2 regions of the Acidaminococcus sp. AM05-11 genome follow, and region 2 is predicted to be linked to the other one. Evidence: riboswitches for the same ligand, from Rfam matches in the RefSeq annotation. Region 2 holds a riboswitch; the other holds the start of a gene.
What was found. Region 2 has a riboswitch for S-adenosylmethionine ahead of metK (methionine adenosyltransferase). Riboswitches for the same ligand answer to the same signal wherever they lie in the genome.
Positions count from the first base shown of each region.

Region 1: another riboswitch for S-adenosylmethionine. It lies ahead of DW089_RS05495 (methionine ABC transporter ATP-binding protein); the one in region 2 lies ahead of metK (methionine adenosyltransferase).

Region 1 covers NZ_QRMX01000007.1:11,043-15,429, reverse strand. The annotation lists gene DW089_RS05505 (hypothetical protein) at 1-415, opposite strand, end outside; gene DW089_RS05500 (methionine ABC transporter permease) at 573-1,235, opposite strand; gene DW089_RS05495 (methionine ABC transporter ATP-binding protein) at 1,225-2,265, opposite strand; SAM riboswitch class I at 2,339-2,439, opposite strand; gene DW089_RS05490 (YerC/YecD family TrpR-related protein) at 2,663-2,971, shown strand; gene hisZ (ATP phosphoribosyltransferase regulatory subunit) at 2,968-4,140, shown strand; gene hisG (ATP phosphoribosyltransferase) at 4,153-4,387, shown strand, end outside.
Region 2 covers NZ_QRMX01000003.1:92,377-96,763, reverse strand. The annotation lists gene priA (primosomal protein N') at 1-469, opposite strand, end outside; gene metK (methionine adenosyltransferase) at 471-1,649, opposite strand; SAM riboswitch class I at 1,701-1,808, opposite strand; gene citC ([citrate (pro-3S)-lyase] ligase) at 1,900-2,946, opposite strand; gene DW089_RS02710 (DUF362 domain-containing protein) at 3,063-4,184, opposite strand; gene rlmH (23S rRNA (pseudouridine(1915)-N(3))-methyltransferase RlmH) at 4,262-4,387, opposite strand, start outside.

The DNA.
Region 1 (4,387 bases), on a different contig from region 2:
AGGCTTTGTGGAAAATCAGGTTTCCCACGTAGTAGCCCTGACTGTAGGGCAGAATGTCCAGGGCCGTGCCGTCCACCTTGCCAGGGGCCTGGTTTAACAGTTTGCCTTCCTCATCGCAGGGCAGGGCAGCCTTGAAGGTCAGCTTCATGGTCTGGTCCTTGTAATTGTAGGTGTACAGCTGGGTGTATTGGAAGCCGCTGTGGTTTACATAGTCCAAAGTGTAGGTGACCACCGAAAGCTGGTAGGCCGGGGGAGCGTACTGGACCACCTGTACCGAATCCAGGTCCACATACCGTCTGCCCTTTTGGGACGTATCCACGCAGACAAAGCGCTGGGGCTGCTGGTCAAAGGAATTGGCAAAGCCCGGCACTGCAAACGAGCACAGCAGCATCAGCACCAAAAAGAATTTCTTCATAAGTCTCGCCTCCTCAAATGTGAATAAGGTGTATTTTTATTATAGCATAGAATTGCAAGAAAATTCCTGGGATTTATCGCTGCCAAAAGGGAGCAGGGGGAACACAAAAAAATGCACCAGCCGCAGCTGGTGCACCAAAAATCCCTACTTACAATCCTTATTTAATTTTATTCTTGTTCAGCTTGCTGGAGAACCGGTTGCCGCAGGACTGCACCAACTGCACCAGGGCAATCAGCACGATAACCGTGGCCAGCATGGTGTCGGCCTGGAACCGCTGATACCCGTAGCGGATGGCCAGGTCCCCCAGACCGCCGCCGCCCAGGGCGCCGGCCATAGCCGAGCTGCCGATCAGGCTGATGATGGCCAGGGTAATCCCCAGCACGATGGAGTGCATGGCTTCCGGCAGCAGCACCTTCCAGATGATTTGCAGGGGAGAGGCCCCTACAGACAGGGCTGCTTCAATAACCCCGTGGTCCACTTCCAAAAGGGAGGACTCAATAATCCGGGAAATAAACGGAGTGCAGGAAATGGTCAGGGGCACAATGGCTGCGGTGGTCCCGATAGAAGACCCGACAATAATACGGGTCAGGGGAATAATGGCAACCATCAAAATGATAAAAGGCGTGGAACGGGTGGCGTTGACAATGGCGCCCAAAATCCGGTTCACCACTTTGTTTTCCATAATATGGCCCTTGCCGGTCACCGTCAGGATAACCCCCAAAGGAATCCCAAACAACGTAGCCAGAGCGGCGGAAACCACCACCATGTAGCAGGTTTCCCCCAGAGCCTTGATTAGCAGATTCATCATATTAGGAGACATAGCCAATCACCTCCACCTTCAATTGCTGCTTGGCCTGGAGATAATCCAGGGCCTCCTTCATATGCACCTCGTCGCCTTCCAGCTCTACCAGCAGCGTCCCGTAGGGGGTGTTCTGGAGGCTTTCAATGTTGGCGGTGAGGATGTTCACGTCAATATCAAACTGCTTGATCAGCACGGAAATCACCGGTTCTCCGGCGCTTTCCCCAATAAAGGACAAGCTGACCAGCGCCTTGTTTCCCGGCTGGTAGACCTTTTGGATGTTCATCTGTTTTACGAAATCCGGCAGGTCGTTGTGCTGGATGCTGGCCACAAATTCCTTGGTGGTGGCCTTCTGGGGATTGGTGAACAGGTCGAACATGGTGCCTTCTTCAATGATTTCCCCGTTTTCAATAACGGCAACCCGGTCGCAGATTTCCTTCACCACATTCATCTGGTGGGTAATCATCACGATGGTAATGTGCAGCCGCTTGTTGATGTTCCGGAGCAGGTCCAGAATGGATTCCGTGGTTTGGGGGTCCAGGGCGGAGGTGGCTTCATCGCACAGCAGCACCGTAGGGTCGGAAGACAGGGCCCGGGCAATGCCTACCCGCTGCTTCTGGCCGCCGGACAGCTGGGACGGATAATGGTCCGCCCGGTCGGTGAGGCCCACCAGTTCCAGCAGGGGATCCACCTTCTTTTTGATGGCAGCCTTGTCCAGCCCTTGGATTTCCAGGGGGAAGGCAATGTTGCCGTAAACGGTCCGGCTGCTCAGCAGGTTAAAATGCTGGAAAATCATGCCGATGTTCTGCCGGGCTTTCCGCAGTTCCACCGGGCTCATGGCCGTAATGTCCTGGCCGTCCACAATCACCTTGCCGCTGGTGGGTTTCTCCAGCCGGTTGATGCAGCGGACCAGGGTGCTTTTGCCGGCCCCGGACAAACCGATGATGCCGAAAATTTCACCTTCATTAATAGACAAGTTGATATCTTTCAGGGCGTGCAGGTCCCCGGAGCTCGTGTGATAGATCTTGTCAATGTGCTGCAGCTCTATCATAAAATATGTCCACCTCCATACAATAAAAAAACCTCTTCACTCAATATGAAGAGGAATGCGTTTGGCTTAATCATCTTCATCTTTCAGGCTGCACCTGATGGACTTAGCACCGTTCACAAAGTGATGGTTGCCGTAACATCATCGGGCCAGTCCCTCCGTTACTCTTGATGAATCCGTGTGGATAAATGATACTCTGTTATGTACAGTTTGTCAATGTGTTTTGGCAAAAAAAGCCTCCAAAGTGGAAAAATGTCAAAGTTTGGTAAAAACTAGAAAAAATACTTGACTTTATTACTTCATCGGAGTAAAGTACTAAATCAGTAAAGAGGTAAAGCGAGATCGGCATTCGGTCCATTTCATAAACCAAACCTGGAAACACCTAGAAAGGGGTACCAACATGATTATTCAAGCAGGTTACAACAAAAAAGAACTTCTGCAGCTGGCTGACGCGTTCCTCACCCTGGAGAACAAGGAAATGTGCCTGGCCTTCCTGGAAGACATCTGCACCCCCAACGAGCTCAAGGCCCTGGGCCAGCGGCTGGAAGTGGCGGTGCGTCTTCATCGCGGCGAAAATTATGCCAAGATTGTCAAGGATACGGGCGCCAGCAGCACCACCGTTTCCCGGGTTAATCGCTGTTTAAACTATGGGGCAGGCGGCTACCAAACCGTCATTCCCCGTATTACCAAAGGAGAAGAAAACGCATGAGTACCAACATTTTGAGAATTCCCTATGGAACCAAAGATATCCTGCCGGGAGAAGCCCGGCTGAAGCGGAAAATGGAGGACCAGATTGCAGACAATTTTCTGTCCTGGGGCTATGACGAAGCCATTACCCCCACCTTTGAATACGCAGACACCTTTGCCCTAAGCGGCGCCGGCATTACGGAAGAAAGCATGAAGTTCATGGACCGGGAAAGCCGCACCATGATCCTGCGCACGGAAATGACCACCCCGCTGGCCCGGATGGTAGCCACCCGGCTCAAGGCTGACAAGGGCATCAAACGGCTGTTCTACATTGCCAACGTGTTCCGCCACGAACAGACCCAGGCCGGCCGCCAATGCGAATTCAGCCAGGCAGGCATCGAGCTCATCGGGGCAGCGGCTCCCACGGCGGACGCCGAAGTCCTGGCCCTGGCCGTCAGCAGCCTGAGGGCCGCCGGCCTGACGGATTTTCTCCTGAGCGTCGGCCACAGCGGCTTTTTGGCAGGGCTCATGGAAGAAGCGGAGCTTACCGGCACCCGGGCCGAATTTGTCAAGCACATGGTGCTGAGCCACAACGCCGTGGGCCTGAAGGAAGCTGCGGATTCCTACATCCGCAAGCCCGTGAAGGAACTGTTCCGGGAGCTGCTCTACCTCCAGGGCGGCGTGGACCTTTTGGACCAGCTGGAACGCCAGGTTTCCAATGAAAAGAGCAAGGAAGCCCTGCGGAACCTGAAAGCCATCTACCAACTGGCTTCCGCCTACGGCGTAGGGGACTACCTGTCCTTTGACCTGTCCCTGATTCGTGACTTTGATTACTATACCGGCATGGTGTTTGAGGCTTATGCGCCCCATATCGGTTTCAATATCTGCGGCGGCGGCCGCTACGACAAGATGATGGAGAACTTCGGGGCTCCGGCACCGGCCACGGGCTTTGCCATGGGCATCGACCGGATCATCCTCAGCCTCCAGCGGGAAGGCAAGTTCAACCAGGAATCCAAATGGGATATTTACGTAGCCTGGGCCCCCGGTCATCAGCAGCAGGCCATTGCCAAAGCCATGTCCCTGCGCGCAGACGGCAAGAACGTGAAGGTTGCCACCGACGCCCTGACCCCGGAAGAAGCGGACAAGGCCTGTGCAGCTAACCGCTGCGAAGCTGTAGCATACGTACGATAGGAGAGCTGTGAAATGGACTATTTAACGATTGCATTGCCCAAGGGCAAACTGTTTGCCAAATCCGTGGACTTGCTGGCCAAGGTAGGCTACGCCGCCGAAAACGTGGTGGAAAATTCCCGGAAACTGGTGATTACCAATGAAGAAACCAAAGTAAAATTCATCATCGTGAAAACCGTGGACTTGCCCACCTACGTGGAATACGGGGCCGCCGATATCGGCATCATCGGCAAGGACGTGCTGCGGGAAG
Region 2 (4,387 bases):
TCAGGGCATTTTCCCCTCCGTCCAGGCGGCAGATTTCCTTCCGGGACCGGCCGCCCCGAAGCAGCAGATAATCGTAGAACTCCTGCTCCGGTTTGGTCAATTCTCCGGCAAAATCCGGTTCCGGCTGGTAACGGCCGGTGACGGCCACACTGCTCTTGCCTGGAATAAACAGGCGCAGGGCTTCCGCCAAGGTACAGAGATAGTACTGGGACAGCCAATGGGCCGTGGCCAGCATCTCCTGATCAAACCAGGGCGCCGTGCCCAACACATCGGCAATGGCCTTCAGGTCCAGGGAAAGGTCCGGCTCCCGGTCCTCCTCCACAATAAAGCCTTCCAGCATTTGTGAGCCAAAAGGCACCACTACCCGCCAGCCTTCGTCCAGAAAGTCCATGCTTTCCGGCACCCGGTAGGTGAACTGCCGGAACATATTCTTTACCGGCAAATTAATGGCAACCTTTGCATACTTCATTTTAATGCAGAGCCTTTTTCAAAACATCTACCTTGTCCAGATGTTCCCAAGGCAGGTCCACATCCGTCCGGCCAAAGTGGCCATAGGCTGCGGTCTGGCGGTAGATGGGTCTTCTCAAATCCAGGCTCTTGATGATGCCGGCCGGGGTCAGGGAGAAGTTCTTTCTGATCAGTTCCACGATTTCTTCTTCCGGAATGGCATTGGTGCCAAAGGTGTTGACCGCGATGGAAACCGGGCGGGCTACGCCGATGGCATAGGCCAGCTGGATTTCACATTTCTTGGCCAAACCGGCAGCCACCACGTTCTTGGCCACGTAGCGGGCTGCGTAGGCAGCACTCCGGTCCACCTTTGTGGGATCCTTGCCGGAGAAGGCGCCGCCCCCATGACGAGCCATGCCGCCGTAGGTATCCACGATGATTTTCCGTCCCGTCAGGCCGGAGTCCCCCTGGGGACCGCCGATCACAAAACGGCCGGTGGGGTTGATGTGGTAAATGGTCTTTTCGTCCAGCAATTCTGCCGGAACCACCGGTTTGATAACGTATTCCAAAATGTCCTTGCGCAGCTGTTCCATGGAAACCTTTTCGCTGTGCTGGGCAGAAACTACGATGGTATCCACCCGGACCGGCTTGTCGTCATCATATTCCACGGTAACCTGGGTCTTGCCATCCGGCCGCAGATAATCCAGGATTCCCTGTTTCCGGACCTGGGCCAGCCGGTAAGCCAGCTTATGGGCCAGGGAAATGGGCAGGGGCATATATTCCGGAGTTTCGTCCGTGGCATAGCCGAACATCATGCCCTGATCGCCGGCGCCGATTTTTTCATCGTCGTCCTGGTTGCCGCCCTTGGCTTCGTCGGATTCATCCACGCCCATGGCAATATCCGGGGACTGTTCGTCGATGGACAGCAGCACCCCGCAGGTAGCTCCGTCAAAGCCGTATTTGGCACGGTCATAGCCGATGTCCATTACGGTCTGCCGGGCAATTTTGGCAATATCCACATAGCAGCTGGTGGAAATTTCCCCTACCACATGGATTTGGCCAGTGGCTACCAGGGTTTCACAAGCAACCCGGGCATTGGGGTCCTGGGCGATGATGGCATCCAGGACTGCGTCGGAAATCTGGTCGGCAATCTTATCAGGATGGCCTTCCGTTACAGATTCAGATGTAAAAAACTTTTTCATAGTTCCTCCTTGAGTAAAAAAAATACTCCCCATTGAGAGAGAGTATATAGGCTCTCATCTCACAATCGAAAAACCGCATTGTAGGATTTAGCACCGTTGGCTTACGCCATGGTTGCTGTGGGTTCATTGGGCCATTCCCTCCGCCACTCTTGATGAGCAATATGTAGTTTGCAATAAAACATTATATACAACTGTATCAAAAAAAGCAATAGTCAACCCAGCCTTCCCGGAGAAAGGCCGGGGCTGCCTTTTAGTAATGGACCACATTCTTGCCGGCCCGGATTTTGTCCACCACCGGCTGGCCTTCCTCACTGCGCAGGTAGTTCCAGGTAGTCTCCGGCACCAGGGCCTTCACTTCGTCCCAGTTGCCCTGCTGGATATCCCGGCGCACGGTAGAAGCACTGACCACAATGCCGTTTTGGGTTTTCCGGGGCACAATGACGCAGCCAATCCCCGCTTCCGGCAGCCGTTTGGCCATGACCTGGTTGTAGAGCCCGGTCACCAGGCTGGTGGGTTCCTCCCCTACGTAGCGGGCGGTAATGCCCATGCGGGCAGCAATTTTCGTGAAAATGGCCAGGTCCAGGTTGGCGTGGCTCAGGATTACCGCTTCCTCATCCTTTTGGAAGTAGCTGGGGAAGGTGTTCTGGCTGATGATGTAGGGACCGCTGTCGTGGTAGCGGATATTCTTCAAATGGGCCGTGCCTTCCATAATCAGGCGCTTGCGCACCGTATAGGGAAAGAAGCTGGCGTCCTCGCTGACCATGAACAAGTGCACCAGGTCATTTTCCTGGGCGGCCTTTTCCACCAGGTACTGGTGTCCCAGGGTAAAGGGGTTGGCGTTCATCACCACGGCTGCCACCCGGGGTGCTTCCACCTTGCTTTGGGCCAGCTGGTCCAGGTAGTGGGCAAAGCCATCGTGCTTATTTTCCATAAATACCACCTGGTCTTCCACCCGGGCAATTTCGTAAAAGCCCAGGTCCCCGAAGAACTTGGCGGACGAACATTTGGTGTACAGGAACAGGTGGGTATGGCCCTGTTCAAACTGGCGCTGGACCAGATGGGAAACGATTTCGTTCATCAGGCCTTCCCCCTGATGGTGGTGATCCACCGCCATGCAGCGCAGGGTATTTCCAAAGCAGCTGCCGGTGGCTACGGCGTGGTAATCCTGGTCAAACATGACACAGGTATAATCCAAATTGGCATCCCGGCGGATTCCTTCCTGCTCCAGCAGTGCATTCACTTGGGCATTGGTGCGGGTGTCAGAAGGGTACACCGGAGAAATTACATAATCAGACATAAGCTCCTCCGTACGTTCTAGAATGGTTCCATTATAACACAAAGGAGAGGGCCCCCTAAAGGGCACCCTCTCCAATCTGACACTCAACTTTTCTTATGTACCGTAAAAGGAAACAGTTACATCCGGACCAGTTCGTATTCCCGGGTGCCCAGGCCTATCTTCACGCCATGTTCCAGCGTGGTTTCCCAGTCCACCAGGGGGTTGCTGTCCAGGAAATGGTCGTGGTGCTCCTCCCAGCCCTTTTCGGCCAGGTGGTCGGACAGCTGGCTGTTGGGCAGGGGCGGCATCTTCTGGCAGGCATCGGCGCAGGCCTGATCCACGGCAATGGGATCGGTGGAAGCAAAAATGCCGATGTTGGGCAGAATGGGTGCGTCATTTTCCCCGTGGCAGTCGCAGTTGGGGGAAATGTCCATAACAAAGTTGATGAAGAAGCTGGGCCGGCCGTGGAGCACAGCCAGGGTGTACTCAGCCATTTTCCGATCCAGCAGCTCGTTGGCATCCCACTGTACCGTTTGGATGGCGTCAAAGCTGCAAGCCCCAATGCAGCGGCCGCAGCCTACGCACAGGTCTTCGTGAATAAACGCTTTGTTGTCAATGTACTCAATGGCGTCAGAACCGCATTCGCTGGCACAGTGCCGGCAGCCCCGGCACAGCTCCGGGTCCACCTTGGGAGTACCGGAGGAATGCTGTTCCATTTTCCCGGCCCGGCTGCCGCAGCCCATGCCGATATTCTTGATGGCGCCGCCAAAGCCGGTAGATTCATGACCCTTGAAGTGGGCCAGGCTGACCACAATGTCCGCATCCATAATGGCCCGGCCAATTTTGGCCTTTTTGATGTATTCCCCATTGGGTACGGGAACTTCCACTTCATCGGTGCCCCGCAGGCCGTCCCCGATGATGACCTGGCAGCCCGTGGTGGTAGGATTGTAGCCGTTTAAGGCGGCACATTCCAGATGGTCCAGGGCGTTTTTCCGGCTGCCCGGATACAGGGTGTTGCAGTCTGTCAGGAAGGGTTTGCCGCCCCATTCCTTGATTAGGTCCGTAACCGCCTTGACATACTGGGGCCGGATGGTGGCCAGGTTGCCCAATTCGCCAAAATGCATCTTCACAGCCGTATATTTGCCTTCGAAGTCAATGCTGTTCATTTTGGCCACTTTGCACAGCCGCTGGAGTTTGGTCAGCATGCTGGTACCCACTGGGCAGCGAAAATCCGTAAAATACACTTTTGCTTTTTCCATGAATGAATAACTCCCCTCGGTGCTTTGTCCTCAAACGGGACAGGTGCCCTGTACCTGATAAAATAGAGTAAAACCGCTTAATGGTGGTACTTTTCGTTGCGCAGAATCTTGAAGGCCCGGTAGATCTGCTCCAGCAGAAGAACCCGGATCATCTGGTGGGTGAAGGTCAGGGGTGAAAAGCTCCAGCGGAAATCCGCCCGCCG